DNA from 3 places in the Erwinia sorbitola genome. Region 3 is predicted to be linked to each of the others. Evidence: predicted binding sites of a transcription regulator. Region 3 holds the regulator's gene; each other region holds the start of a gene.
What was found. The regulator PhoB, encoded in region 3, activates phosphate uptake and scavenging genes when phosphate is short. The targets are predictions, from matches to a motif close to CTGTCATAAAACTGNCNNAT.
Positions count from the first base shown of each region.

Region 1: the regulator PhoB is predicted to act here: its motif matches at 4,585-4,604, upstream of pitA (inorganic phosphate transporter PitA).
Region 2: the regulator PhoB is predicted to act here: its motif matches at 5,931-5,950, upstream of phnC (phosphonate ABC transporter ATP-binding protein).

Region 1 is NZ_CP046509.1:232,986-242,731, forward strand. It holds gene GN242_RS00990 (NAD(P)/FAD-dependent oxidoreductase) at 1-1,002, opposite strand, end outside; gene GN242_RS00995 (RrF2 family transcriptional regulator) at 1,232-1,735, shown strand; gene uspA (universal stress protein UspA) at 1,844-2,281, opposite strand; gene uspB (universal stress protein UspB) at 2,592-2,927, shown strand; gene pitA (inorganic phosphate transporter PitA) at 2,986-4,485, opposite strand; gene GN242_RS01015 (BaiN/RdsA family NAD(P)/FAD-dependent oxidoreductase) at 4,735-5,919, shown strand; gene GN242_RS01020 (transcriptional regulator) at 5,935-6,165, opposite strand; gene GN242_RS01025 (TetR/AcrR family transcriptional regulator) at 6,618-7,199, opposite strand; gene GN242_RS01030 (arginase family protein) at 7,387-8,256, shown strand; gene GN242_RS01035 (APC family permease) at 8,310-9,701, opposite strand.
Region 2 is NZ_CP046509.1:2,733,489-2,743,234, forward strand. It holds gene GN242_RS12230 (D-arabinono-1,4-lactone oxidase) at 1-1,301, shown strand, start outside; gene GN242_RS12235 (glycosyltransferase family 8 protein) at 1,298-2,122, shown strand; gene phnE (phosphonate ABC transporter, permease protein PhnE) at 2,230-3,114, opposite strand; gene phnE (phosphonate ABC transporter, permease protein PhnE) at 3,111-3,980, opposite strand; gene phnD (phosphonate ABC transporter substrate-binding protein) at 4,044-4,967, opposite strand; gene phnC (phosphonate ABC transporter ATP-binding protein) at 5,025-5,873, opposite strand; gene phnN (ribose 1,5-bisphosphokinase) at 6,133-6,678, opposite strand; gene phnM (alpha-D-ribose 1-methylphosphonate 5-triphosphate diphosphatase) at 6,678-7,814, opposite strand; gene phnL (phosphonate C-P lyase system protein PhnL) at 7,811-8,515, opposite strand; gene phnK (phosphonate C-P lyase system protein PhnK) at 8,600-9,361, opposite strand; gene GN242_RS12280 (alpha-D-ribose 1-methylphosphonate 5-phosphate C-P-lyase PhnJ) at 9,358-9,746, opposite strand, start outside.
Region 3 is NZ_CP046509.1:3,607,560-3,617,305, reverse strand. It holds gene GN242_RS16425 (CsgG/HfaB family protein) at 64-738, shown strand; gene GN242_RS16420 (DUF4810 domain-containing protein) at 756-1,106, shown strand; gene GN242_RS16415 (DUF799 domain-containing protein) at 1,106-1,753, shown strand; gene sbcC (exonuclease subunit SbcC) at 1,809-5,168, opposite strand; partial or broken gene sbcD (exonuclease subunit SbcD) at 5,165-6,387, opposite strand; gene phoB (phosphate response regulator transcription factor PhoB) at 6,602-7,291, shown strand; gene phoR (phosphate regulon sensor histidine kinase PhoR) at 7,315-8,628, shown strand; gene GN242_RS16390 (PstS family phosphate ABC transporter substrate-binding protein) at 8,648-9,571, shown strand.

The DNA.
Region 1 (9,746 bases), 1.3 Mb from region 3:
ATACGGCAGTGGCTCCACGTTCAGCAGGCTGGCGGCCGCATTGTTACCGGCAAATTTACCCAATAAAATCGCGTGCTGGCAGGTCATAAGCGCATAATTTCCCCTGCCGTCAGTGGCTGCACGGGCAACGTCGCCGGTGGCATAAATATCGTCAAAGCCCACCACCTGTAATTGTTCATTGACCTGTAAACGTCCCTGGCGATCCCGTGGGGCATCAATTTGCTGCGTGAGATCATTCGCCTGTACGCCGACGGTCCAGATTACGGTCTGTGCAGTAATGATCTGTCCATCTTTTAGTGTCACGCCACTGGCATCCACGCTCTCGACTTCTGCATTAACCCGCCACTCTACGCCCAGTTCAGCGGACGCCTGGGTAATCACATCGCGCAACGCTTCGCTGAAACGCGATCCCGGCTGCGGGCCGCGTTCAACTACGATGATTTTAGTCTGAGCATTCTCGCCGAAGATTTCGCGCAGGCGTGCTGGTAGCTCGGTGGCCATCTCAATTCCAGTGAAGCCGCCGCCGCAGACCACCACGGTATTACGTGCTTCGCTCTCCGGCTGTTGAGCCAGGCTTGTCAGATGTTGTTCCAGCACTTCTGCGCTTTCCAGCTGATCCAGGTCGAACGCATACTTTTCCGCACCCGAGACCATCGAACGGTTAACGTGGCTGCCGCTGGCCATAATCAACCGGTCGTAGCGCAGGCGGTGGGCTTCGCCCTTGTCATCTTGCCAGCTAACTTCTTGTAACGAAGCGGTAATTTTCTTAACCGTCCCGCGCAGGAAGCGAATTCCCGTGGCATCAAACAGGGGTTGCAGAGGCGCAGTCAGCGTCCGTACGGCTTTTTCATAAAAACGTGGACGAATGCGCAGTTCGGGCTGCGGAGCAATCAATGTGATATCAACGGCCTGGTGTTGATTTTTATCGGCCAGCCGCGCGGCGCTGAGTGCTGCCCACATCCCAGAAAAACCTGCTCCCACGATCACTATTTGTTTACGCATTTTAATATCACTCATTCCATTGTGGTTAACAACTCGGATTGTATTGATCGTAGTTACAAAGTGCAATGAGCTTTGTGCTTAACGGGGGGTTAAAAAAGCGATCCTGTTATATCTGTATGATTTAATTAGAAAGTATATTTTACTCTGTTATCCGGTATTGCTGTTGCTCTGGCATGCATATAGTGAAAAAGCTACAATAACTCAGATTTATTTTAGCTGAGATAAGCATATGGCATTTTATAGTTCTGGCGTTGAGTACGGCATCCATAGCCTGATGTATATGGTGGATAGCAGAGGTGATGCCCGTGATATGAGCGTCCGGGAAATTGCCGACCTGCAAAATGTCCCTTACGATTATCTGGCTAAAATCTTTACCCGACTGTCAAAAGCGGGGCTGGTGCGAAGCAGTGAAGGCAAGGGGGGCGGCTTTCAGTTAGCGCAGCCTGCCGAAGATATAACGGTACTGGATGTGGTCAATGCGATTGATGGCGATAAGAGTATTTTTGAATGCCGTGAAATTCGCCAGCGCCTTGCTCTGTTTGACCAGCAACCGCCCGGGTGGGCCTGTGAAGGTATTTGTGGCGTACGCACGGTGATGGATATGGCGCAGCAGCGTATGGAAGAGGCATTAGCCCAGCATACTATTCTCGATCTTACGCGAAAGATGTATCGCAAAGCGCCGGACGCATTTGTCGTTGAAGTCCAGGACTGGATCGCTGCGCGTAAAGGTTGATTGCGCGCACCGACCCGTCTTCACCTGTCGGAAATGGTGCAAAGTCGGGCACATTAACGCCAGTAATATTCAGGCATTCTCAGATATTAACGTGCTCAGTTAGCAGCATTAATCTTCGTCTTCGTCACGCAGCGGCACAATCAGCATGTCAATATGAACGGTGTTGATTAGCTGGCGTGCAGAAGACATCAGCTTGCTCCAGAAATCCTGGTGGTGCCCGCAAACCACCAAATCTACCTGATACTGCTTGATGGCATCGACCAGCACCTGGCCGAGGTCACCGCTGCCGCTTAATGTTTCCGAAATTGGATAGCCTGCGCTGTTGGAGAGATCCGTCAGCGCGGTGTGCGTCTCTTCAGAAATACGTTTTTGCATATCCCCGAGGTTGACATCAATCAGACCGGTGTAGAGATCTGAATAGTTAACATCAACGTGGATCAGGGAGACTTTGGCGTCGTAGGGGCGCGCCATGGAAACTGCTTTATCAACCAGCAGTTTACTTTCCGGCGAGAGATCGACGGCAATCAGAATGTGTTTATAGGCCATTTGAATACTCCTTTTCGCGTAAGTGCTAAGAGGAAGTATAGCGAAAAAAGTTTGCAGATGTTGTGGCATGGGGCAGCGTTTGAGAGGGCGATCAACATGAATTTTCGTCCCTTTGGATATGATGCTGTAAACATCGCTGGAAATAATTTAAACATATCTCCTACACTGATAATTGACGGCAGCAAAAACGTTTTGTGGCGTCAGTCGGCATGCAGCAATAATCTCAAAATAAAGGTTGGCGAAACCATCGAGGGGCATATCCGGCTTTGCCCGCATTATGCATTCCGTGGTGAGTGGCCGGGAGGGGATCATGATCAGCACTATTGCGCTTTTCTGGGCTCTTTGTGTCGTTTGTGTGGTGAATATGGCGCGCTATTTCTCTTCGCTACGAGCTCTGTTGGTGGTGCTTCGTGGCTGCGATCCGCTGCTGTATCAGTATGTAGATGGCGCAGGATTTTTTACGTCTCACGGGCAGCCGAGCAAGCAGGTACGGCTGATTGGTTATATCTGGGCGGAGCGCTATCTGGATCATCACGATGACGAGTTTATCCGCCGTTGCCAGCGGGTTCGCGGGCAATTTATCTTAACAAGTTCTCTTTGCGGACTGGTATTAATCAGCCTGGTCGGGCTGGCAATCTGGCAATAACGTGGCATTCAGCCAAAAAAAAGCGGACCGGAGTCCGCTTTTTTATTGTCGCTATCAATCAAATCATCTTCAGCGCCAGCCAGTACAGCACACCGGAAAGAACAATCGAGACCGGCAGGGTGAAGACCCAGGCCAGCAGGATGTTCTTAATGGTGCGCCCCTGCACGCCGCCACCGTCAACCAGCATAGTACCGGCAACGGAGGAGGAGAGAACATGGGTGGTAGAGACCGGCATCCCGGTATAACTTGCCACGCCAATTGAGACTGCTGCCGTCATCTGTGCAGACATCCCCTGGGCGTAAGTCATACCTTTCTTACCGATTTTCTCACCGATGGTGGTGGCAACACGACGCCAGCCAACCATCGTTCCCAGCGACAGCGCTAACGCCACCGCGACGATGATCCACACCGGGGCATACTCAACGGTACTGAGCAGGTCACCCTTCAGCTTGTTGAGGAAGCGTTTGTCGTCAGGCTGCGTTTCCGGCAGCTTGGCGGCTTTCTCTGCGGTGTCTGAGATACACATCAGGAGACGACGCAGATGGCTGCGCTGCTCCACGCTTAACGCATCGTAGCTGGACAGGTTGTTTAACAGCCCTTGTACCGTCTGGATGGCAGGCAGAGCGCGTGCAGCATCGCAGTGGAACTCATGGGGCTGTGAAGCGACCTCTTCCGGCGTTGGCAGCGCAGGCGGTGTCATCTCAATGATATGCGTCAGCGAGAGGGCATGCTGCTGGTAATATTTTTCCAGGTGGTCGACCGCATCGCGAGTGCGAGCAATGTCATAACCGCTGGAGTTCATATTGACCACAAAGCCTGCCGGTGCCACGCCGATCAGTACCAGCATAATCAGGCCGATACCTTTCTGGCCGTCGTTCGCACCGTGCGAATAACTGACACCAATCGCTGAGACAATCAGCGCGATACGCGTCCAGAACGGTGGCTTTTTCTTGCCGTCGATCTTTTCACGTTCAGCTGGCGTCATATGAATACGCTGACGTTTTTTATTCCCACTCCAGTAACGGCGCAGAATAAACACCAGCCCGCCAGCAATGACTAAGCCGACAATCGGTGAAATAATCAGCGACATAAAGATACCGATCATTTTTGGAATATTCAGCGCATCCACCACCGAGGTGCCAGTCAGCAACGCGTTGGTCAGGCCGATACCAATGATGGCACCAATCAGGGTATGAGAACTGGAGGCCGGTAACCCAAAGTACCAGGTGCCGAGGTTCCAGATAATAGCGGCAAGCAGCATGGAAAAGACCATGGCAAGCCCGTGAGCCGATCCCACATTCAACAACAGATCGGTGGGTAGCAGATGGACGATAGCGTAAGCCACGCTTAAGCCGCCCAGCAGTACACCAAAGAAGTTAAACACCCCTGCCATGACAACCGCTAACTGCGAGCGCATTGCACGGGTATAGATCACGGTAGCTACCGCGTTTGCCGTATCGTGGAAGCCATTGATTGCTTCGTAGATCAAGACAAACAACAGAGCAAGAACCAGTAACAGGCCGGTATGATAATCAAGACCAGCAAACAGATGTAGCATAAGCGTTACGCCATTTCATTTTGGAGGACATGAACGCGGCGCATTATCAGCGACAAACCGCACCCGGGCAAAGGGAAATATAGACTTTTTTTGACATGAACGTGTCAAAGTTATGACAGTTGATGGTGAAAGCATCAGTAAATCAAACGGTTACAAAATGTTTCGACCTGCAATTTGGTCTGAAGCTGGTATCCCTGGCGTCAACTCACTACAATCAGCGTTTTTGCAGGTCGGCGCGCGGAGTGTGAAGTGGAAAAGTATGACGTTATTGTAGTTGGCGCGGGCGCGGCTGGCCTGTTTTGTGCGGCCCAGGCAGGGCAGAAGGGGCGGCGCGTTCTGCTGATTGATAACGGCAAAAAAGCCGGGCGTAAAATTCTGATGTCGGGCGGCGGACGCTGCAACTTCACTAATCTCTACACCGAGCCTGCCGCCTACCTGTCGCATAATCCACATTTTTGTAAATCTGCGCTGGCGCGCTATACCCAGTGGGATTTTATTGACCTGATCAATCGTCACGGCATTGCCTGGCATGAGAAAACCCTGGGCCAGCTGTTTTGCGATGATTCTGCCCAGCAGGTCGTTGAGCTGCTGCTGAAAGAGTGCGAAGAGGGGCAGGTGACGCTGCGCCTGCGCAGTGAAGTGGTGGCGGTAAGCCGTGATGATAGCGGCTATACCTTGCAACTGAACGGCGCAGAAGTGCAGGCAGAAAAGCTGGTGATTGCCAGCGGCGGGCTGTCGATGCCGGGGCTGGGTGCCTCACCGTTTGGCTATAAAATTGCCGAACAGTTTGGCCTGAAGGTCTTCCCGACCCGCGCCGGGCTGGTGCCGTTTACGCTGCATAAACCACTGCTGGAGCAGCTGCAAACCCTCTCTGGCGTATCGGTACCGTCGGTGCTGACCGCGGAAGATGGCACGGTATTTAAAGAGGCGCTGCTGTTTACGCATCGTGGGCTTTCAGGCCCTGCGGTGCTGCAACTTTCCAGCTACTGGCAGCCGGGTGAATTTGTAACCGTGAACCTCTCGCCAGGCCAGGATGTTGATGCTTTTATTAACCAGGAGCGCCACAGCCATCCGAATCAGAGCCTGAAAAACACGCTGGCAAAACTGCTGCCGAAACGCCTGGTCGAGTGCCTGCAACTGCTGGGGATGGTGCCCGAATGCACGCTGAAGCAGCTTAACAGCCGCCAGCAGGCCGATCTTGCCAGCGCCCTGCATCAGTGGCGCGTCCAGCCCAACGGCACCGAGGGCTACCGCACTGCCGAAGTGACGCTGGGCGGCGTTGATACCACTCAGCTTTCGTCGAAAACCATGGAAGCACGGGCTGTGCCGGGACTCTATTTTATCGGCGAAGTGGTGGATGTTACCGGCTGGCTGGGCGGTTATAACTTTCAGTGGGCGTGGAGTTCCGCCTGGGCTTGCGCGCAGGCGCTGTAATCAGACTCATCTTGCTTACTGTGGCGTCAGGGCAAAGTGCGGGTGGCGGCCAGCCAGGAGCAGCAGAAATTCATATTCAATCTGACTTAGCTGGCCTGGTTTGGTTGCCGCCTCTTTTGTCTGCCAGACGCGCAGACTGAGGTTAAACCGTTCGGCGGCATTCTCCTGCGAGAGGCCGGCGGCCAGGCGAAGTTCACGCACGTTTGTCGTGACAGACACCGGGCGTTGAGATGTTTGGTTTGCCATGGGCGTTTCCTTCTAATCCGGACAGGGGCCACCTGAGTGGCGAGTGTTAAACGGATGCAGCAATCGCCTGACGCGCGACATCATGCTATCAATCTGGTTGCTGACAGGTTTCCCCGGTGTTGCCAGCGTGGTGAATCATAAAAGGTCATGCTGTTTTATATATAGCACGCTATTTAATCGTGCATTATGTTTATGAATTATATTGTGGCACTAACTACGAAAAAGAGAAGGGGGAAATTGATTAAAGATCTGCATCGACATCCAGTATAAATTTTGTCAATGGCGGTCAGAAATACGGTGAACTCGCGCTGCGCCTGTCCTGTCAGGGAGTGTTGAAAATTTAATCGTTTGTTCCTTTCGCATTGACAGGACATTCCTCCAGCTTAGTGTTCCTTATTTAGCGCGCTGAAATAGCGCCTGAAGGGCTTAAAACCCTTTTATGGCTGTGCCGCTCAGGTCGCTTTAAGAATGAACTTCAGTATGCCGTCCAGCGTCGGCAGCTGTGTCTCCAGATCAAATTCGGGGTTGATCGCTTTGCGTGAGATCAGCCCGTCAATCAGGGCATAGATTGCAATGGTCGCGCTTTCTGCCTCCAGCTGGCGGTCAAACTCGCCTTTCTCTATTCCATCCTGAATGATGGTTTTAATGCCATTACGCATCAGCAGATCGGTAGCCATAAAAGTGGCTTTCACCTCATCATTGCGCGCCGCTTCGGCAATGATTTCTACCCATAAGCGGTGATCAGCCGGATAACCGACGTCATTGATGCAGGATTTCACCAGCTGACAGATACGTTCAAAAGGCGAGCCGCTATACGGCTGGCTGTAGTTCAGCAGGGCGGTATTTTTCTCTTCTTCAACAATTGCAGAGATAAGGGCTGATTTGCCTTTAAACCAGGTGTACATCGCGCCCTGACTCACTTCCGCCTGGCGGGCAATATCACCAATACTGGCACCGTTAAAGCCTTTTTCAGAAAAGCATTTTGCGGCAGCGTTAATCAGCCGATGCCAGGTGCTGCTTTTGTCTGTACTCATCGTATTCTCATCATATGAACGTTCATTCACTACGGTATCTGAAGGCCCTGATGTTGTACAGGCGATGGCGGGGATGCCTTCTGTCAGCTGGCGCTATAGACAGGCAGCAGCAACCAGGGTAGGTTGTGAATGAACGTTCATTCATTTTGGATGAGATGATGACCATGTTGACGGAGGAAGGGTCTAAATGAGTAAGCTGAAAACAATCCGGCTGGTGATGCCGCAGTGGCAGGGCGGAAATAACCCGGCCTATCACTTTGGCGCGCAACTGCTTGCCTGGCTTGCGCCTGCGGCCAACTGTCCCGTGATCTCTATTCCTGTCACGCCCCCTGAGAATAATCCTCTGAGCGATGAAGGTGGCATCGTCGGGCGACGGCAGGTTATCGCCCAGCTTAAGCGTGCGCAGAGTGCAATTCAGCTGCACAGCCCGGATAAAATCGCGGTGTTAGGCGGAGACTGTCTGGTCGACCTCGCCCCGTTCGCTTATCTGGCGGGAAAATATCAACAGGGCCTGGGTATTCTCTGGATCGATGCGCACCCTGATGTGATGACGCCCGCTGAGTTCAGCCACTCTCATGCGCATGTGCTGGGCGCATTAATGGGCCATGGCGATGCTGAGTTAACCGCTGCCGTGACGCGACCAATATCAGGCGGTAAAGTGATGATTGCCGGTCTGAACGATCCGACGGCTTATGAGACCGATTTTATTCAGCAGCACGCGATTAATACCTGTTCGCCGGATGAGATTAAAGCGGGCAGTCGCCCGGTTCTTGACTGGATTGAAAATGAAAAAATCACTCATCTGGCGGTACATTTCGACCTGGATGTGCTGAACTTCAGAAAATTCAGGTCGGTACTGTTCGCGAATCCGGATAGCGATGAAAAGACCTTTGATGGTATCGGAAAAGGAACGCTGGAAATTGACGACGTGATTAGCCTGATCAACCAGGTGAATAACGTCTCCACAATCGTCGGGCTGGGCATTGCGGAACATCTCCCCTGGGATGCCATTAATATGAAAAGAATGCTGGCAAGTCTGCCATTAATCAGTGACTGATTGTTTGGTTCAGCAGGCACATCCTGAGTGATGTGCCCATCCACCACCGGGCTTTACGCCGCCGCCCGCGCTCCGCGCTTCACCGACATCGCATAGCCCGCCGCAGAACAGACGGCGATAAACCACGGGATCAGCTGCACCAGCTTTGAGTCGCTGCCGCTAAGAAGTTGCAGGTTATTGATCACCAGAATGATGGTGACTGACATTGCCGACAGCGCGAGCAGCGGTGCCCAGAACACCTGCCATGCGCTGTTATGGTGATTATCTTTCCGGCGGAAAAACATGATCACCGCCGCCGAAACTCCAACTTGTAACACCAGAATCGACAGGGTGGCGATGGCTGAACCAAAGGCGAAGATCTGTGCCATCGGGTCGAGATCGATGCTGCCCATACCGACCAGCAGCATCAGGAGCAGTACGCTGTGAACATGGCTGGCTTTATGTGGTGTACCGTTGGTCGGATGTGTGGCACACAGCTCTTTCCAGATCAGGCCGTCACGGCTGATGCTGAAAATATAGCGTGAAATATTGTTATGAAACGCCATCGCGGCCGCAAACAGGCTGGTGATCAGCAGCACCGACATCGTATCCACCGCCCACTGACCGACGTACTGGCGGGTGATATCAAAGACAAAGTTGCCGGGGTCTTTACGCGCAATTTCTACCAGCTTATCGATGTCGTATGCCTGCACCAGCGACCAGCTGGTAAAGCAGAAGAAGGCGGTGATAATCAGCAAAGCACAGACGGTGGCGCGCGGTACGGTTTTATGCGGATCGCGGCACTCTTCCGCGTAAATAGCAGTCGATTCAAAGCCGATAAATGAAGCGATGGAGAACATAAAGGCGATGCCGAGGTTCCCCTGCATAAATACCGATGGCTCAAACGAACTGATATTCAGATCGCCGGATTTTTTGACTAGCAGCATCACATCGGTCAGCAGCACAATAGCGACTTCTGCCAGCATCAGCACCCCCAGCAGCTTTCCGCCGACCTCCACGCGTCGGATGCCGAGCACCCAGGCGAGCACCACACACAGCATACTCAATGCCCACCAGGGGATATGCACGCCGAGATGCTGTTCAATAAACAGCTGGCTGAAGAAGCCGAGCATCGCCACCACTGCCGTCTGGACGGAGAAATAGGCAATTAAGGCCAGCACTGAGGCGGAGGCTCCCCAGTTTTCGCCCAGTCCTTTTGAGATGTAGGTATAGAATGCGCCTGCATCGCTGACGTGGCGGCTCATGGCGATATAGCCCACCGAGAACAGCATCAGAATGGCACAGGCCATAATATAGATAACGGGAATACCGCCGCCGTTACCGGTGAACATCGCCACCGGCAACCCGCCGACCACGCCGGTGAGAGGCGATGCAGCAGCCACCACAAAGAAGACCAGAGAAAATAAGCCCAGGGTATTTTTTCTTAAACCGGTAGAGTTGCTCATCGCCAGCGCCTTAGTTGACAGTGAAATTGTGCTCTGGAAGAGGGT
Region 2 (9,746 bases), 870 kb from region 3:
AAAAAACCCAGCAGGCCTGCCCCGCCAGCGAAAGCGATCTCCAGATTCTGCTGCAGCATCATCGCGGTCAGGTACGCGTGATGGGTCGCCGCATGTCCCCCGGCCGGATGCTGGCAGTCGGTGAAAACGACGACTTGCTGATCGATACCTCAGCACTGCGGGGCTTTATCAGCAGCGATGAGCACAGCGCGACCTTCGCTGGCGGCACGCCGCTGCACGAGGTGTATGAACAGCTGAAAGCGATGGGCCGGATTCTCCCCGCATCGCCGGGAGTGATTGATGCACAGACCCTCGCCGGGGCGCTGGCTACCGGCACCCACGGCCAGGGCTTACAGCAGAGCAGCATCGGTGATGAGGCTCTGAGCATCCGCATGGTGCTGGCTGATGGCCGCATTGAGACGTTTGATCGGCAACATCCCTGGTTTCCTGCGGTACAGCTCGGCCTCGGCTGCCTTGGCGTTGTAACGGCGGTAACGCTGCGTACCCAGCCCGCGAAGGTTTACACCTGTTTTAAAACAGCCGTCAGTGCAGATACGCTGGAGAGCGACCTGCTGACGTGGAACCGTGATTACGTGATGAGCAAAGCCTGGTGGTTCCCTGAGGAGAACCAGGTGCACGTATGGGCAGCCCGTGAAGCCAATGCGGAAGAGCAGGCGCAGTATCAGGCAAATCACGGCGATCTGGTCGAGCAGCAGCAGACCAGCGATGCGATGAACCAGACCATCGACCAGACGCTGGAGCATATGCGCAGCGATACGCAAATCACCGATGAGAACGGCAAACCCTTCCGCACCGTGACCCGCTTTAAAGACTTTTCCGACGTCACCGGTGATGTCTATCAGGTGTTCTGCCGGGGTATTGCTACCCCGCAGATTAATGTTGAAATTGCGATCCCGCTGGCACGGGCCGGAGCGGTTATCGCCCGTATAAAACGCTGGCATGCGGAGACGCAGCCGCATATGCACTATCCGGTGATCCTGCGCTGTACCGGGGCATCCGAAAGCTGGCTCAGTCCCGCTTACCAGCAGGAGAGCTGCTTCTTTGGCTTTGTAATTTACTACGCTGAAGATGGTTCACTCTCTCCGGAAGGGGTGGCGTTTTTGCGGGCGGTGGAAAAGCTGCTGGCGGAAGAAGGGGGACGTCCGCACTGGGGGAAATATTTCGATGCCTCGCTGTATAACTGGGCGAAAATCTATCCGCAGTGGCAGGCCTTTTCTCAGGTACGCGAAGCGCTGGATCCTCAGCATACCTTCGGCAATGATTTCAGCCAGCGGCTGCTGGATCAGGGAGCAGAGCAATGAAAGCATGGGCAACACTACTGACGCAGCCTGATTATCTTATCGGCGTTCGCGCTTTGCAGGCATCGCTGCTTGCCGCAGGCACCCGCTATCCACTGGTGGTGATGGTGACAGAGAATATTGATGGCCCCGCGCGCCAGCAGCTGGAGCAGGAAGGCTGCCTGCTGCGTGACGTTGCACCGCTGCGCCCGAATCCGCAGTTGCAGGAGAGCTACGCCAATGCGCGTTTTTCTGAGGTTTGGACCAAGCTGGCAGCCTGGACGCTGACAGAGTTCGAACGCGTGGCTTTTCTCGATGCGGATATGCTGGTAACGCAGAATATGGATGAGCTGTTTTCCCTGCCGCTGGCTGACGGTAATATCGCTGCCTGCCACGCCTGCCGCTGTAATCCCAACAGGATTGCCAGCTATCCGCCGGATTGGGTGCCGGAAAACTGTTTCTACAGCTGGTGCGAAGGCGTGGATAATGTTGAGCAGCCTGGCAAGGTTGATAACTACCTCAACGGAGGCTTTCTGCTGCTGACGCCCGATCGTGGGGTGTTTGATCGGATGCTGGCACAGCTGGCCGCACTGGACGATCTCTCTGCTTATCTGTTTGCCGAGCAGGATTTTCTTAACCAGTTCTATCTTGGACGCTGGCAGCCGCTGCCGTATATCTACAACGCACTGAAAACCCTGCCCCATCAGCACCCGCACATTTGGGATCAAGAGCGGGTGAAGAATATCCATTACATTATTGATAAACCCTGGGAGAAACAGCCCGAACCAGGCGACCGCTACTACGCGTTAAATCAGCGCTGGTGGCAGGTGGGTGCCAGGCTTTAATCTGCACCGGTAAATGGCCGGATTGAGCTGGCATCGCGCGGCAGAGAACGACGCATGATCAGGCCAGCATAAAAGGACGCTGGCCGTTTAAGGTTGGCTCAGTCCGGCTATCTCTCCGGCACAAACAGCGGGACGGGCTGTCCGCTGATATAGCGCTTGCGCAGCTTCGCAGAGATATGATCCATCACCATTACAATCACTACCATAATCAGAGTGATAAACATCACCACATCCCAGTTCCACAGGCGCATATTCTCCGCATAAACCAGCCCAATGCCCCCTGCTCCTACAAACCCCAGCACCGCGGCTGAACGGGTATTTGACTCAATCTGGTAGAGGCTGAGGGCGAGAAAAGCGGGGAACGACTGAGTAAAAATAGCGTAGCGATGCTTTTGCAACGTGTTCGCCCCCACCGCATTCAGCCCGCGACCCGGCGAGCGCTCCACCGCTTCGTGCCCTTCGGCATACAGTTTTCCCAGCAGACCGACGTCCTGCATAATAATCGCCAGTACCCCGGCCAGCGGCCCCATGCCCACGGCGCGTACGAAAATCAGCCCCCAAATCGCCATATCTATACCGCGCAGGATATCCAGAATACGACGCACCAGCAGCGCAACCGGCCGCAGCAGCGGAGATGCCATTACGTTGCGGGCGGCAAGAAATGAGAGCGGCAGTGCCAGCAGCGTAGCGGTCAGCGTCCCGGCAAAGACGATGGCGATGGTGATAAATATCTGGCTGAAGTAATAGGCGAACGGCCAGTTCGCCACATCATGCCAGACAAACATGCGCATAAAGTAGTGCGCCAGCTGGCCTAAACCGAGGGTCAACTGTGACCAGCTGATACCAAACTGGGTAAAGAAAAAAACGTAATAGAGCAGGATCGCCGCCGCAATCAGCCCGACACGTCGCAGATAGCTACGCTGTATCGTAAACAGCGCCTGATGCTGCTGTTTCATCCCTTCCAGCCTGTCACTGCCAATTAATCCAATCATGTACGGTTTCCTTCCACAACGCGCCGACGCACCCGTCCGGAGAACATATCCAGCAGCGAGACCACCACAATAATCAACAGCAGCGTCATGCTCACCTGATCGTAACGGTCGAGTTTGATATTGGTCATCAGCTCCTGGCCGATACCCCCGGCGCCCACCAGCCCAAGAATGGTGGACTGACGGAAATTAACCTCAAGGCGCATAAAGCCATAGGAGAGGAAGATCGGCTTCACCTGCGGCCACAGGGCAAAACGCATGCGCTGTAATGCCGAAGCCCCAACGCCGGTCAGTCCTCGCACCGGTTTGTCCGATGCGCTCTCTATCGCCTCATAAAACAGCTTGGTCAGGCTGCCGATGGTGTGCAGCGCCAGCGCCAGAAAACCAGGGATCACGCCGATGCCGAACGCCATCACAAACATGACCGCCCATGCCAGCTCCGGCATGGTGCGCAGAAACGCCACCGCCGTGCGAATGGCGAAACTCAGAGTGCGCGGAGTCTGGGTATTGCTGGCCGCAAAAAAGGCCAGCACCCCCGCCACCATCACCGACACCAGCGTGGCAGCCAGCGCCAGCTGTAGCGTTTCCCAAATCAGCGGCAGCTGAATATGCAGACGATAGCCCCAGTAAGCCAGCGAACCTTCGGTATGGCCGTCGGCAAACAGCAGGGAAAAGTGGAGTACCGGGATGGTTTCAGCCAGGTAATCGAAAAAGTGCGGCAGCGACACCCAGATAGTGTGCAGATTAAATTCAGCCATATGGCCGGAGGCAAGATAGAGCACCAGCAGGGTTAAAGACCACAGCAGCGTGTCGCGCTTCTGTTTGCCGCGTATCTGCTGGTAATAGCGTTCAAAATCGGGATGCGTCATGCGGATACCTGAGTGCAGGGCCGGCCGCAGCCAGCCCTTATCAGTGGAGAAGAGAACGGGTAATTAACGTGCTTTTGTCAGCGCACGCTTCATATCGATAATCGCCTGATAATCAGCCACGGTTGCCGGGCCGATGTGTTGAGCACCGCCGACGGCTTTGATAAAGCAGCTGTGCTGTTCGGTATCCAGCTTTTTAATGGCGGCGATCAGCTTCGCCTTAAAGTCAGCGGGCAGCTTGTTGCTGACCAGCACCGGGCCGTTCGGGATCAGCGGCGACTGCCAGATAATACGGATTTTCTTCATCAGATCCGGTTGACCCGCGCGGATCATGCGGGTGAACGCGCCGCTGGTGTAGCCGGTGTTGTAATCACCGATCATCGACGCCCAGGTCACCGCACCGTCAAACTGACCGTTCAGCACGCCCAGCACATCCTGCTCGTGGCCGCCGGAGAAAGTTACGCTGGAGAAGTGGCCGTGATATTTATCGTCCACCGATCCGCCAAACTCTTTTTTAAAGCTCTCATTGGGGATCAGGAAGCCCGAGGTGGAGTCGGGATCCGCCATACCGAAAGATTTACCCTTCAGATCGGCCAGCGTTTTGTACGGGCTGTCGGCTTTTACCACCACTACCGAATGATAACCGCGAGATTTATCGGCATCATCCACCACAATTCCCACCACATCCACGGCTTTCGGGTCATTGATATAGACCGATGCGTAGGATGACGGTGACATACTCAGCACCATATCCACTTTGCCGCCGATCAGGCCCTGAATCACGCCAGAGTAGTCAGAAGAGTTACGCAGTTTAGTATCAACATTCAGCTCTTTATCGAAGAACTCTTTCACGCACTGGTTATCGCCGATCTGCTGCGTGGCGTTCTGCCCGCCGAGAATGCCTAAGTTCAGCTCTTTTGGTGCGTCAGCTGCATAAACGTTTGCTGCCATAACACTACTGATTACCGCTGCGAGAAGTATTTTTTTCATTGCTGAGTTCCGTGTCCCATAAAAGTGTTATTACCCGTCATTCCTGGCGCTGTGGCGTCAGGCGTGATGGGGATCGTTAAGTTGAGAGTTTTCGTCGCCGTACAATAAATGCAGATGATCATCAGTCAGTTCTGACGGATGGCCGTCAAACACAATGCGGCCCTTAGCAACGCCAATGGCACGCGTACAATACTCTTTCACCAGCTCTACCGAGTGCAGATTGACCATCACGCTGATGCCGTTACCACTTACCTGACGCAGCACATCCATAATGCGGCGGGTATTTTTTGGATCGAGGGAGGCTACCGGCTCGTCGGCCAGCAATATTTTGGGGTTCTGCATCAGGGCACGGCAGATCGCTACCCGCTGCATCTGCCCGCCGGAGAGGTTTTCCGCACGCTGCAAAGCCTGCGGCAGCATGTTCAGCCACTCCAGCAGCCCGATGGCACGGGCGCGATCTTCATCGGTGAAGATTTTAAAAAATGATTTTAGCGTCGAGGTCTGACTCAGGCGGCCGAGCAGAACATTGGTGAGCACATCCAGCCGCGGTACCAGGCAGAAGTCCTGAAAAATCATGCCGCAATCGCTGCGCCACTGGCGCATTTGCCGGGTGTTCAGCTCAACGATGTTCTGCTGTTTACCATCTTCATTAAAATGCAGGACAGCCCCTTCGCTGGCCGGGAGGGTGCCATTCAGCACATGCAGCAGGGTGGATTTTCCTGCGCCGCTGCGGCCAATCACCGCCACCAGCTCACCCGCGTGCAGGTCAAAGTTGATATCCTGCAACACCCGTGCCTGCGTGCCGTAAGCTTTTCCCAGCCCCTGTACTGCCAGCACTTTTGCACGGTGTTTTTCGTGCGGCAGCGCCTGCTGCTGGTGGGCAATTTTTAATAGTGCCTGTGCCATGAGTGATCCGTTATCAGGTTACGCGTTATCCGCTGTGCGCCCTATTAACCACGTGTGCGATGAAAGTTTAATGACAAAGGAGTGATGGAAGCGTGACAGGTGAAATTTTGCCACGCCAGGGAAGCGTATTCAGGGAGTTAATTATTGCCGGAAATCGTTGCAGATGGTTTCGTTTTACCAACTGGTGGGCAGATGCAGGCGCAAGGCCTGCCTTGTTCTGAGCTGTTTTGAGCTGTCCTGCGCTGATGGGGCATTTATCTCACAGCCGCCCCCTCCCTTGCGCTAATAACGCTGAAAAACCCTTTAATGTTTCACTTAATGCTCCATCATTACTCAACGTCACACATTCTGCCGCTACCGGCCCGGCGGCACGCTGCAACCGCTGGATAATAGCCGTTTCATCCTCGCGGCCACGCTGGCGCAGGCGGCCGGCCAGAACTTCCGCCGACACCTGCAAACAGACCGGCAATAGCCGATCGCCATAGCGCTGCCGCGCAGCCGCCAGATGAAGCCTGGAGCCGTTGACTACCACATCCAGCCCGTTGGCCAGCCACTGGTCGATCTCAATACCCAGCGCATAGTAAAACTGGTGTGCCTGCCAGCTCAGGGCGAACAAACCATAATCACGCCGCCGCCGGAATTCATGTTCGCTCAGGGCAATATGGTTCTCGCCCCCGGCGCTGGCACTGCGGGTGATATAGCGATGGGCAATCACCAGCCGTTCCGGCGCACATTCGCGCAATGCCAGCAGCAGGCTGTCCTTGCCGGAGCCGGAAGGCCCCATCAGCCAGATCAGCCGCCCCATCAGAATACCTTCCTGCCCTGCGCCCAGACGCCGGAGACATAGACCTGGTCACGATGCTGGCGCACCAGCACCAGATCGGCGCGTTTCCCCTCGTCAATCACGCCGCGATCGTCAAGACCAATGGCGCGGGCGGGGTTACGTGTTACCAGCGCCACCGCCGCAGGTAATGTCATGCTGTTACGATCGTCAGCGGCAAGGCGGAAAGCCGCGTCCAGCAGGCTGGCAGGGTAGTAATCCGAAGATAGAATATCCAGCAGGCCAAGCTGTGCCAGTTCGCTGGCGGCGACGTTGCCGGAGTGCGAACCGCCGCGCACGATATTTGGTGCGCCCATCAGCACCTGCAAACCCATCTCGCGTGAGGCATATGCCGCATCTTCGGTGGTGGGAAATTCGGCGATAACGCTGCCTACTGCTTTTGACTCCACCACATGCTCACAGGTGGCGTCATCATGGCTGGCAAGCGGGATATGATACTGTCGGCACCAGGCGGAGATCGCCTCGCGGTTTGGCGCTGACCAGCGTGCGGCAAGGCGCAGCTGATCGGCCTGATACTCATCAAGCTGCCGATCGCTGAGTTGATATTTGCCGCCAAAATAGGTGCGCCATGCCGCCAGCGACACGTACTGACGCTGGCCGGGTGAGTGATCCATCAGCGATACCAGCGACAGCGCCGGGTTACACATCAGCTGCTCAAACAGCGGCAGCGTGGAATCGTGGGGCAGTTCACAGCGCAGATGCAGCCGATGCTCGGCGCGGTTCAGACCGTGCTTATGCGCATGGCGAATGGCATCGATCATCTTATTGAGATTCTCCATGCGGTGGCCGCCGTCGCGCACATCGCCCACGCCAATCGCGTCCAGCACCGTGGTGATACCGCTGGCGATAATCAACGCATCATGGCTGCTCATCGCCGAGTGTGCGGGCCAGTCCACCTTAGGGCGCGGGGTAAAAAACTTATCCAGATTATCAGTATGCAGCTCCACCATACCGGGCATCAGCCAGCCGCCCTCGCCGTCAATGGCCGACGGCAGCTGGCTTTGCGTATCGGAAAAAGCGCGGATCACGCCGTTTTCGCAGGCCAGCGATCCTGCAACCACTTCATTTTCCAGGATCAGTTTTACGTTGTTGATGATCATTCGGCGCACTCCAGAGCAACAGGTTGCATCACATGCAGGCGGTCAGCGATCCGATCGCGCACCGCGTTATCATGAAAAATACCGACTATGGCCGCACCGCGCTGGCGAGCTTCCTCAATCAGCGTAACCACGGCGGCGCTGTTGGCAGCATCAAGGGAGGCGGTTGGCTCATCCAGCAGCAGAATCGGCGAGTCAGCAATAAAACCACGGGCAATATTGACCCGCTGCTGCTCACCGCCGGAAAAGGTGGACGGTGCCAGCGCCCAAAGTCGCGATGGCACGTTGAGGCGACTGAGCAGCGCTCTGGCACGCTCTTCGCTCTCGTCTCGCGCTACGCCACGCTCCAGCAGCGGCTGCATCACCACTTCCAGCGTCGAGATACGCGGGATCACACGCAGAAACTGGCTGACCCAGCCGATGGTTTCGCGGCGAATGCTGAGGATCTGCCGCGCCGGAGCGCTCACCAGATCCACCCACTGCTGCTGATGCTCAACCCAGATATGGCCGCTGTCCGGCAGATAATTGGCATACAGCGAGCGCAGCAGCGTGGATTTTCCACTGCCCGAATGGCCATGGAGCACTACGCACTCCCCCGCGGCCACCTGCAACGAAGCGTTGCGCAGTACCGGCAGCTCCGCGCCGTGCTGGTTATGCATCACAAAGGTTTTTGACAGATTTTCGACGCGCAGTTTCAGGTTCATAAGCTCTCTGATTTTTTGGGGCGTTATTGTCACTGTTAGTTTGAGCGCTGCCCGGGGCGAACATGAAAAACAGCCCCGAGCGGATTAACTCAGCACTGATGAAACCAGCAATTGGGTGTAAGGATGATGCGGGTCATCCAGCACGCGATCGGTCAGACCGCTCTCCACCACTACGCCCTCTTTCATCACCAGCAGCCGGTGCGCCAGCAGACGCGCCACGCCGAGATCGTGGGTCACGATAACCACCGCCAGATTGAGATCGCGCACCAGGCTGCGCAGCAGATCGAGCAGCCGCGCCTGCACAGATACATCCAGCCCGCCGGTAGGTTCATCCATAAATACCAGCGTTGGATGCGTCACCAGATTGCGGGCAATTTGCAGGCGCTGCTGCATACCGCCCGAGAAGGTTCCCGGCAGATCGTCAATGCGCGATAGCGGGATCTCCACATCCTGTAGCCACTTACCGGCGGTTGCGCGGATCTCTCCGTAGTGACGCTGGCCTACCGCCATCAGGCGCTCGCCGATATTGCCCCCGGCAGAGACCTGAGCCCGCAGGCCATCCATCGGATACTGATGCACCACGCCCCATTCGGTACGCAGCAGGCGGCGGCGTTCACTTTCACTTAATGCATAGAGATCCTGCCCCTGATAAATAATTTCACCCTGTTGCGCAGCGAGCCGCGCAGAGATCGACTTCAGCAACGTGGTCTTCCCCGAACCGGATTCGCCAACAATGCCCAGCACTTCCCCCGGATAGAGTTCAAATGAGACATCACTAAACCCTTTCCCCGGCGCATAAAGATGCGTTAACTGATTGACCGCCAGCAGCGGTGTTTCGCGCGTCATGATGGATTCTCTTGTTGCTGATGGCAGTAATCGGTATCGGAGCAGACAAACAGGCGTGTGCCCTGGTCATCCAGCACCACTTCATCGAGATAGCTGTCGCGCGAACCGCACAGAGCGCAGGGTTCATCCCACTGCTGCACGGTAAACGGATGGTCGTCGAAATCGAGGCTTTCCACTTTAGTATAGGGCGGCAGCGCGTAGATACGCTTCTCGCGCCCGGCACCAAACAGCTGAAGCGCCGGCATCATATCCATTTTCGGATTGTCGAATTTCGGGATAGGCGACGGATCCATGACGTAGCGATCGTTGACTCTGACCGGATAAGCGTAAGTGGTAGCGATATGACCATACCGGGCGATATCTTCATACAGTTTCACCTGCATGA
Region 3 (9,746 bases):
TTCTGAGTATTCATTCAGAATCAGGGTTGTTATTTGCGTTATGACTTCATTCAGGGATATGAAATGAAATCCAAAAGCATTATTGCCTTATCAATATTAAGCGCAGCGATGGTTACGGGCTGTGCGACTGAATCTTCCCGCTCAATAGAAGCTCCTCAGGTTACGGCGGCATCTCAGCCACAATATCACGGGGCAAAAAGCCCGATTGCTGTTGGCAAATTCGATAACCGCTCCGCGTATATGAACGGCGTGTTCTCTGACGGTGTCGATCGCCTGGGCAACCAGTCGAAAACAATTCTGATTACTCATTTGCAGCAGACCGGTCGTTTTAATGTTCTTGACCGTGCAAATCTGGATGAGATCAAAGCTGAATCGCAGTACAAGGGCACTCAGCAGACCATCAAAGGGGCTAACTACGTTATCACCGGTGATATTACTGAGTTTGGCCGCAAAGAAGTAGGCGACCAGCAGCTGTGGGGTATTCTCGGTCGCGGTAAGTCTCAGGTGGCCTACGCCAAAGTGAATCTTAATGTCGTGGATGTTGCTACCTCTGAGGTGGTTTATTCCGTTCAGGGCGCCGGAGAATATAGTCTGTCAAACCGTGAAGTGATTGGTTTTGGCGGTACTGCCAGCTATGACTCGACGTTAAATGGCAAGGTGATGGATTTAGCGGTACGCGAAGCGGTTAATCATCTGGTGAATGGAATCGAATCTGGCGCATGGCGTCCGGTAAAATAGTTTTCAGGGAATAAATAATGAAAGTGATGAATATTGCTGGCGTGGCTATTGCTGCGCTGCTGATAACCTCCTGCGCCAAAAATAAAGAGCCGATGTATTATTGGGGAGACTATCAGTCTTCGCTCTACAGCTATTATCAGCATGATAAATCTCCTGAGCAACAGATTGAATCGCTGAATGCGATCGTTGAGCAGGCGAAAGCGAAAAACAAACCCGTACCTCCAGGCCTGCATGCTCAGATTGGCTTGTTATATGTGGATACCGGTCGTCCTGACCTGGCTTTTCAGCAGTTTAATAGTGAAAAAGCACAGTTCCCGGAATCAGCGGCCTATATGGATTTCCTGATGCGTAATAAGGAGAAAAAATAATGAAATTATCTGCCCTTATTGCCGTAGCATCGGTATTGATACTGAGCGGTTGTGCGAAACAGCAACCGTATGATTACAGCGCCTTCCGTGCCAGTAAACCGGCCTCGATTGTTGTACTGCCCGCCAAAAACAGCAGCCCGGATATTAATGCTGCCCATAGCCTGGTGTCGACGATCGCTGCGCCGCTGGCCGAGTCTGGTTATTACGTCTTCCCGGTGGCGGTAGTGGATAAAACGTTTGAACAGAACGGCCTTTCCAGTGCTGCTGACGCTCAGGGGGTTAGCACTGCCAGACTGCGTGAGATTTTCAACGCTGATGCGGCGCTGTATATCGATGTTGAAACCTATGGCACCAAATATATGGTACTGGACAGCGTGACCGAGGTGAGCGCCACGGCGCGCCTGGTGGATCTGCGCAGTGGAAAACAGATCTGGTCCGGCAAGGGCTATGCCTCTGACGCTCAGGACAGTAACAACAATGGCCTGGTGGGGATGTTGATTACCGCAGCGGTGAAGCAGATTTCCAACAATATCACCGATAAAAGCCACGACATTGCCGCTATTGCCGGAGCATCGATGCTCACCGCCGATGGCCGTAACGGCAGCATTCTGCCGGGGCCGCGTGCGAAGGTAAACAGCGCACACTAAGAGAAAGCGCTGGAGATATAGCGGGGCGATCGGCGACGATCGCCCCTTTTTTTATTTAAGGCGTCGGCGTTTCCAGCCTGCTGTAACCCAGCCCGTTAATCTTTTTCACCTTAATCTGCACCGGAATCCGCTCCTTCATCGCCTCAACGTGGCTGATCACCCCAATGGTTTTACCACTGGCGTTTAGCGTATCCAGGGCGTCGAGAGCGCTGTCGAGCGTCTCCGCATCCAGCGTGCCAAAACCTTCATCCAGGAACAGCGACTCAATACGGGTTTTGTGGCTCACCAGATCGGAAAGCGCCAGTGCCAGTGCGAGGCTGACAAGGAAGCTTTCACCGCCTGACAGTGTACGCGTATCGCGCTGCGCGTCGGCCTGCCAGGTATCGACCACCTGCAGCTCTAACGCTTCCTGTGATTTACGCTGCAACAGATAGCGGCCATGCAGACGGTTAAGCTGATTATTTGCCAGCCACACCAGGTGATCCAGCGTAAGTCCCTGGGCAAAGCGGCGGAATTTATCCCCCTCTTTGGAACCGATTAGCTGGTTGAGGTAGCTCCAGTCTTCCAGCTGCTGTTCGTTGGCGGCGATTTCGAGCAGCAGCGACTGCTGGCGGCTACGGCGCTCACTGTCATCCCGAAGCTGCTGGCGTAGTTGCCCCTGCTGGCTGGCCAGTTCGCGCAGTTGATGGTTGAGCGTAGTGAGATGAGTTTCCAGCAGCGCCCGCTGTGCAGATAAGTCATCAATATGGCCCGCTATGCTCACTGCTTCATCTAACTGTGACTGTAGATTAATCAACTGCTCATTTAGTGATTTATGCTGTCCGGTCAGGGTATTTATCCTGTCCTGCTGCTGCTGCCACTCGGTTTGTATCCGGCGAACGGCCTGTATGTGCTGCTCTGTTTCCGTACGCAGCTGCTGCTGCACCGTTGCCACCACGCGGTCGCCAAACAGATCCTGACGCTGCTGGCGGCACTGCTCCACTGTTTTCTGCTGCCGTTGCAGGCGCTGCTCCAGTGCGCTGAGTCGTTCCTGCTGTTGCTGAAGCTCTTCATCCAGCGCCTGCTGACGGCTGCTGAGAGTAGCCAGCTCCGGCACCAGCGCGCTAAGAGCCTCACTGTTAGTGCGCCACTGCTGCCACTGCGTTTCGCGCTGCTGTAACCAGCCCTGATAATCGCCATCCTGCGGCAGCGTCAGCCCCAGAGGGGCAACACCTTCCGCCAGTTTGTTGCGTAGCTGTTCTGCGCGTTGCTCATCCTGTGCAAGTTGCTGCTGCTGCTCATTCAGGGCCTGTACGGCGGCAGCCATCTGCTGCTGGTGCAGCTGAGTCTGCTGTTGCAGGGTTTGCCATGCCTGCTGCTGCTGATACAGCGCTTCCTTCTGCTGCTGGCAGTGACGCAGCGCCTGCTCCAGCTGATGCAGCTGCTGTTGCAGCGTGGTTTCCTGCTCTTCCTGCTGCGTCAGCCAGTCGCTGACCTGCTGGTGCTGTTCCGGGCTGAACGTCAGGGCCAGCACGGCGGCGGCGGCCTGCCACTGCTGTTCCAGCTGTTGCGCCTGCCGGGTGAGCTCCGCCTCTTCCTGCTGCTGACGTTCGTCCTGCTGCTGCGCCTGTTTCTCCAGCGCAGCGCAGGTGCTGCCCTCATCTTTAAGCTGTTCTACTTCGCGTTTTAACGCCGCCAGCCGCTGCTGATTTTCCGACAGTTCAAGAGCCTGATACTGCTGCACGGCGGGATGTATTTCTGAACCACACAGGGGGCAGGGCTGGCCTGGCTCCAGCTGCGCCCGGTGCTGCTCCAGATCGGCAATGCGTCGTTCCAGCTCGCAGCGCTTATCGAGATCCTGCTGATGCTGATATTTCTCTTTCCAGCTGGCTCGCAGGGTAAGTAACCGCTCACTGTTTTGCTGGATTTGCTGCCTCAGCGTCTGGCGCTCCTGCTGCAAGCGCGTGCGGCGTGTTGCCAGCTGCTGCCACTGCGGAAGCAGGGTAGCCAGCAAAAGACGCTGTGGACGCTGGCGCGCATATTGTTCCAGAGCAGCACGGAGTTTCTCTTCAGGATGCTGTTGCTGAAGCGGTGCCAGCCGCTGCTGTGCCAAATCGAGGCTGTTCTGGGCTGCTGTGAGCTGTTGTTGCAGCGGTGCCTGCTGCTGCTGAAGCCGCTGGCTGGCCTCTTCAAATTGCTGTACCTGCTGCTGCTGGGCCTTTACCCGCAGGCGAAGTGAAGTCAGTGATTGCTCACTCTCCTGCTGCTGGCTAAAGCGTTCGCGCCACAGCGGCAGATACTCACCGTAGTGTTCAAACTGTGGATGTGCCTCACGCCAGGCGTTCAGCTGCTGCTGTTGGGCCTGTTTATCCTGCTGAATCTGCTGGTTTTTTACTCTTTCCTGCTGGCGTGTTTGAAGCGCTAGTTGGTGTTCACTTCGCTCACGCTCCAGCTGTTGCGCCTGTTCATGCAGGGAGGACAGCTGCAAATCGAGCGGCAATACCTGTTCGGTAATCAGCGTTTCCTGCTGCAAGCGCAGCGCCTGATGCTGCTCCTGCGCCTGCAATACCTGCTGCTGCTGCTGTGTAGCCGCCGTCAGCGCCTGCTGCTCCTGCTGCAACTGCTCTTCCAGCTGCTTTGTCGTGGCGATCAGCTGCTGTTTTTCCCGATGAAGGCGCTCAAGCTGTTGCAGCTGCTGCATTTTTTGCTGCTGCATCTGCTGTTGCGAAGTGAGCGCCTGCTCCTCCGCTACGCTCTCTGCCAGCTGGCTGTTCAGGATTGTATGCTGTTCTGCGGTGAGTAACTCCATCCCGCTGGACTGGGCGCGCAGGGTATCCAGCGCCACCTTTGCCTGCTTATGGCGGTCAAACACCGCCGCCGACAGCCGACCATAAATTTCGGTACCGGTCAGCTCTTCCAGCAGCTCCGCACGTTTATTAGCATCGGCATTCAGGAAGGCGGCGAACTGACCCTGTGACAGCATCATTGATTTGGTGAAGCGTTCGAAGTCCAGCCCGGTCAGGCTGGCGATCATCTCCAGCTTATCTTTTACTTTATCAGCAACGATTTGGTTATCCTGGCAGCGCGCCAGCTCAACGCGTGGAGCCTGTAAATTACCATCAGCAGCCCCGCGAGCACGATTCTGGCTCCAGAAGGCGCGCCAGGCGACACCCTTTACCTCAAACTCCACTTCCGCCAGACACTCGGCGGTGTCACGCGTCATCAGATCATTCTGCGACTGGGTGATACCCTTCAGGCGCGGCGTTTCGTGATACAGCGCCAGACAGATGGCATCCAGCAGGGTGGTTTTACCCGCTCCGGTGGGGCCGGTTATCGCGAACAGGCCGTTGCTGGCAAAGGGTTCCGCCGTGAAGTCGATTTTCCATTCGCCCTTCAGGGAGTTGAGATTCTTAAAGCGCAGGGTCAAAATTTTCATGATGGCTCCTCCTCATGACGAACCGCTTCCAGCGTACGGGCAAACAGCGCTCTGGCCCGCTCCAGCCGTTCAGGCTCTTCCTCTTCCAGCGCCAGACGGCGGGAAAATACCTCTTCAACGCTTAACTCACTCAGGGTTTCATTGTTCTGCCGGGCAATCACCTGCTCGCGCTGTTCGCGACTGCGGCGTAGTAGCACAACTTCCACCGGCAGGGCTTCGGTCAGCTCCTGAATGCGGCGCTGTAGTTCACTGAGGTAAGCATCGGTAACGATTTCAATATCCAGCCAGATGGTTGCATCCTGCGGACCGGCGGTGATTGCTGCCAGCTGCTGTTCGATCTGCTCCAGTGAACCTTTAATCATCTGCATTGGCTGAAACAGCGGGATCGGCAGCGCGTCAACGGCACTCAGGCTGCCGTTACAGAAATCCACCTGAAATACACTTTTGGCTTTACCCAGCTCGTCAAAACTGAGCGGAATAGGGGAGCCGCTGTAGCGAATATGTTCGCTGTTGGCGATACGCTGGGCACGATGAATATGCCCCAGGGCAATATAGTCAGCGGGTGGAAAGCAGTCGGCCGGGAAGGCATCAAGGGTACCAATATAGATATCGCGCACCGCATCGCTTTTGGTGACGCCCATCGTAGTGAGGTGCCCGGTGGCGATAATTGGCAGCGCCAGGCCAAGAGCATCGCGCCGGTCAAAGCTTCCTGCCAGCAGCGCTGATAGTGTTCAGTGATGGCCTCCAGCAGGCTCTGCTGCTTCTCGCGCCCGGACTGACCGCTCTGACTGCGTAAAATATCGCGCGGGCGTAAAAACGGAATAGCACACAGCAACGCACCGGGCTGGCCGTCGCGGCGGTTCAGTACCAGCACCTGCTGGCTCACATCATCGCCAGCGGCGGCAATCACCCGGGTATTCAGGCAGGCCAGCAGTTCGCGTGATTCATTCAGCATTGCCACCGAGTCGTGATTTCCCCCCAGCACCACCAGCTGACAGCCAGTCTGCTGTAGCCTGACCACAAAGCGGTTATACAGCTCACGCGCATAGCTCGGCGGAGAACCAGTATCAAAGATGTCGCCCGCAACAATAATGGCGTCAGCCTGCTGCGCTTCTGCCTTCTCCAGCAGCCAGTCAAGAAATGCCTGGTGTTCGGCCGCACGGCTTTTGGTATAAAAAAACTGACCCAGGTGCCAGTCGGCAGTATGAATGATGCGCATGGGGATCCTTTCATGGCAGAAAGCGAGGGGAGTATTATACCTGTCCTGCATCCCGAATTATTCAGAGCCGATAAACATATTGATGAGGCGGGGATTTTATTTAATTCCATCAATGCTTTTAGGGGGGTGCTTTTTTCATAAAAGTGTCATAAAACTGACGCATAATGGCGCCGCATATCCCCGTGACAAATCTGTCACAACAGCAGGAGCAATAATGGCCAAGCGAATTCTGGTGGTGGAAGATGAAGCCCCAATCCGTGAGATGTTGTGTTTCGTTCTGGAACAAAATGACTATCAACCGATCGAAGCCGAGGACTATGACAGCGCAGTAAGTATGCTTATTGAGCCGTGGCCGGACCTAATCCTGCTGGACTGGATGCTACCGGGCGGTTCCGGCATTCAGTTTATCAAACACCTGAAGCGCGAAGCCATGACCCGCGATATTCCGGTGATGATGCTGACCGCACGCGGCGAGGAAGAGGATCGCGTCCGGGGCCTTGAAGTGGGTGCAGACGACTATATTACCAAACCTTTTTCGCCAAAAGAGCTGGTAGCACGTATTAAAGCCGTGATGCGCCGTATCTCACCGATGGCCGTAGAAGAGGTGATAGAGATGCAGGGGCTGAGTCTGGATCCCTCATCGCACCGCGTGATGTCTGACACCCAGCCTCTGGAAATGGGGCCGACAGAATATAAATTGCTGCACTTCTTTATGACGCACCCGGAACGCGTATATAGTCGTGAACAGTTGCTAAATCATGTCTGGGGCACGAATGTCTACGTCGAAGATCGTACCGTTGATGTCCATATTCGTCGCCTGCGTAAAGCGCTGGAACTGACCGGACACGATCGTATGGTGCAGACGGTTCGCGGAACAGGTTATCGTTTCTCTGCACGCTATTGATTGTTCGCGCTGGAGTCTGAACCGTGTTGGAACGCCTCTCCTGGAAGAGATTACTGTTTGAGCTGCTGCTTGCCGGTCTGCCCGCATTAGTGCTTGGGCTGCTGGTGGGCGGGCTGCCCTGGCTGCTGTTAGTCTCAGTGCTGTGCGTGCTGGGTTTTCATTTCAACAACTTACTTCGACTCTCTCACTGGCTGTGGGTTGACCGCAGCATGACTCCACCCAGCGGCCGTGGCAGCTGGGAACCGCTGTTTTACGGCCTGTATCAAATGCAGGCGCGTAACCGCCGCCGCCGCCGTGAACTTGGCCATCTGATTAAACGTTTTCGCAGCGGGGCGGAGTCCCTGCCTGATGCCGTGGTGCTGACTACCGAAGAGGGTACGATTTTCTGGTGTAACGGCCTTGCACAGCAGATGCTGGGCCTGCGCTGGCCGGAAGATAACGGTCAGAACATCCTTAACCTGCTGCGCTATCCGGAGTTTACCCGCTATCTGCGGCAGCGTGATTTCTCACGCCCGCTGACGCTGGTACTCAACAGTCATCGTCATCTTGAGTTCCGCGTGATGCCTTACAGCGAAGGGCAGTGGCTGCTGGTGGCACGAGATGTTACTCAGATGCATCAGCTGGAAGGGGCGCGGCGTAACTTCTTTGCCAATGTCAGTCATGAGCTGCGTACGCCGTTAACCGTATTGCAGGGTTATCTGGAGATGATGAACGACTCCGTTCTGGAGGGGAGCCTGCGCGATAAAGCGCTGCATACTATGCAGGAGCAAACCAAACGTATGGACAGCCTGGTGAAGCAGCTGCTGACCCTGTCACGTATTGAAGCTGCCCCGGCGCTGGATTTGCAGGAAAAAGTGGACGTGCCGATGATGCTGCGCGTATTGCAGCGCGAGGCGGAAACGCTGAGTAACGGCCGGCATGACATCTATTTTCATACCGATCCGCATCTGCGCGTGTATGGCAACGACGAACAGCTGCGCAGTGCAATCTCGAATCTGGTGTATAACGCTGTTAACCATACGCCGGACGGTACGCGCATCGACGTAAGCTGGCTGCGTAATCCGCAGGGAGCGCAGTTCAAAGTCAGGGACAACGGGCCGGGGATCGCGCCGGAACATCTGCCTCGTCTCACCGAGCGATTTTATCGCGTCGACAAAGCACGTTCACGGCAAACCGGCGGCAGCGGCCTGGGGCTGGCTATCGTGAAGCATGCCCTCAGCCACCACAATACGCGCCTGGATATCAGCAGCGTCCCCGGGCGTGAAACCTGTTTCAGCTTTCAATTACCACCAAGGTTGATTGTCAGTGCCGAACTGGCCGAGAATGCCCTGCGTTAAGTCTCACGGAACCCATGCAATGAAAATGTTAATCGCGCTGGCGCTGTTGCTGGTAAGTTCGCAGGCGCTGGCGAAAGAGGGAATGCTGGCGGGCAATCTGACCAGCGTCGGCTCTGATACGCTGGGTAACCTGATGGCCCTGTGGGGTGAGAGCTTTAACCGTCAGTACCCCGGAGTCAATGTGCAGATTCAGGCGGCCGGATCGTCAACTGCACCTACGGCGCTGGCGGCAGGTGCTGCGCAGCTCGGTGCCATGAGCCGCCCGATGCAGGCTGTAGAGCGCCAGCTGTTTGAGGACAGCTACGGCTATCAGCCGCTGGCGGTTCCGGTGGCGATGGATGCGCTGGTGGTGGTGGTCAATCAGGACAACCCGTTGAACGGGCTGAATGCCCAACAGCTGGATGCTATTTTTTCCGTGACCCGCCGCTGCGGCGGGCTGTCGGTACCGAAAACCTGGGGGGATTTAGAGCTGACCCAGCCAGAATGGGCGACGCGTGGACTGCAACGTTTTGGGCGTAATTCCGCATCCGGCACCTGGGGGTTCTTTAAACAGCAGGCGCTGTGTAACGGTGATTTCCGCAATGACGTGGGCGAATATCCCGGTTCTGCCGCCGTTGTGCAGGCGGTGGCGGGTACGTTAAACGGTATTGGTTATGCCAGCGCCGGATTTCATATCAGCGGTGTTAAGATCGTGCCGGTAGCGCGCAATGGCAATGAGTGGATTGCGCCGAGCGCTGAGAATATCCGCAGCGGCCGCTACCCTTACGCCCGCCCTCTCTATATCTATGTGAATAAAGCGCCGGATAAACCGCTGGAACCGCTGACGGCTGCTTTTTTACGTCTGGCGCTGTCAACGCAGGGCCAGGCTCTGGTCAGTCAGGCAGGGTATTTGCCATTGTCGGAACAGCAGATGCAGCGCGCCCGCGCTATGCTGGCTGAATAATGCCTGGGCGAGGCGTGCCTCGCCCCTGCGAAGGCATAGCTGCGTATTGCCGGGTTCGTGCGTACTTCCACTTCACGAATGTAAACCGTACTCGCTGTGGGCGAGGCGTGCCTCGCCCCTACGGAGGCATAGCTGCGTATTGCCGGGTTTGTGCGTGCTTTCGCTTCATGAATGT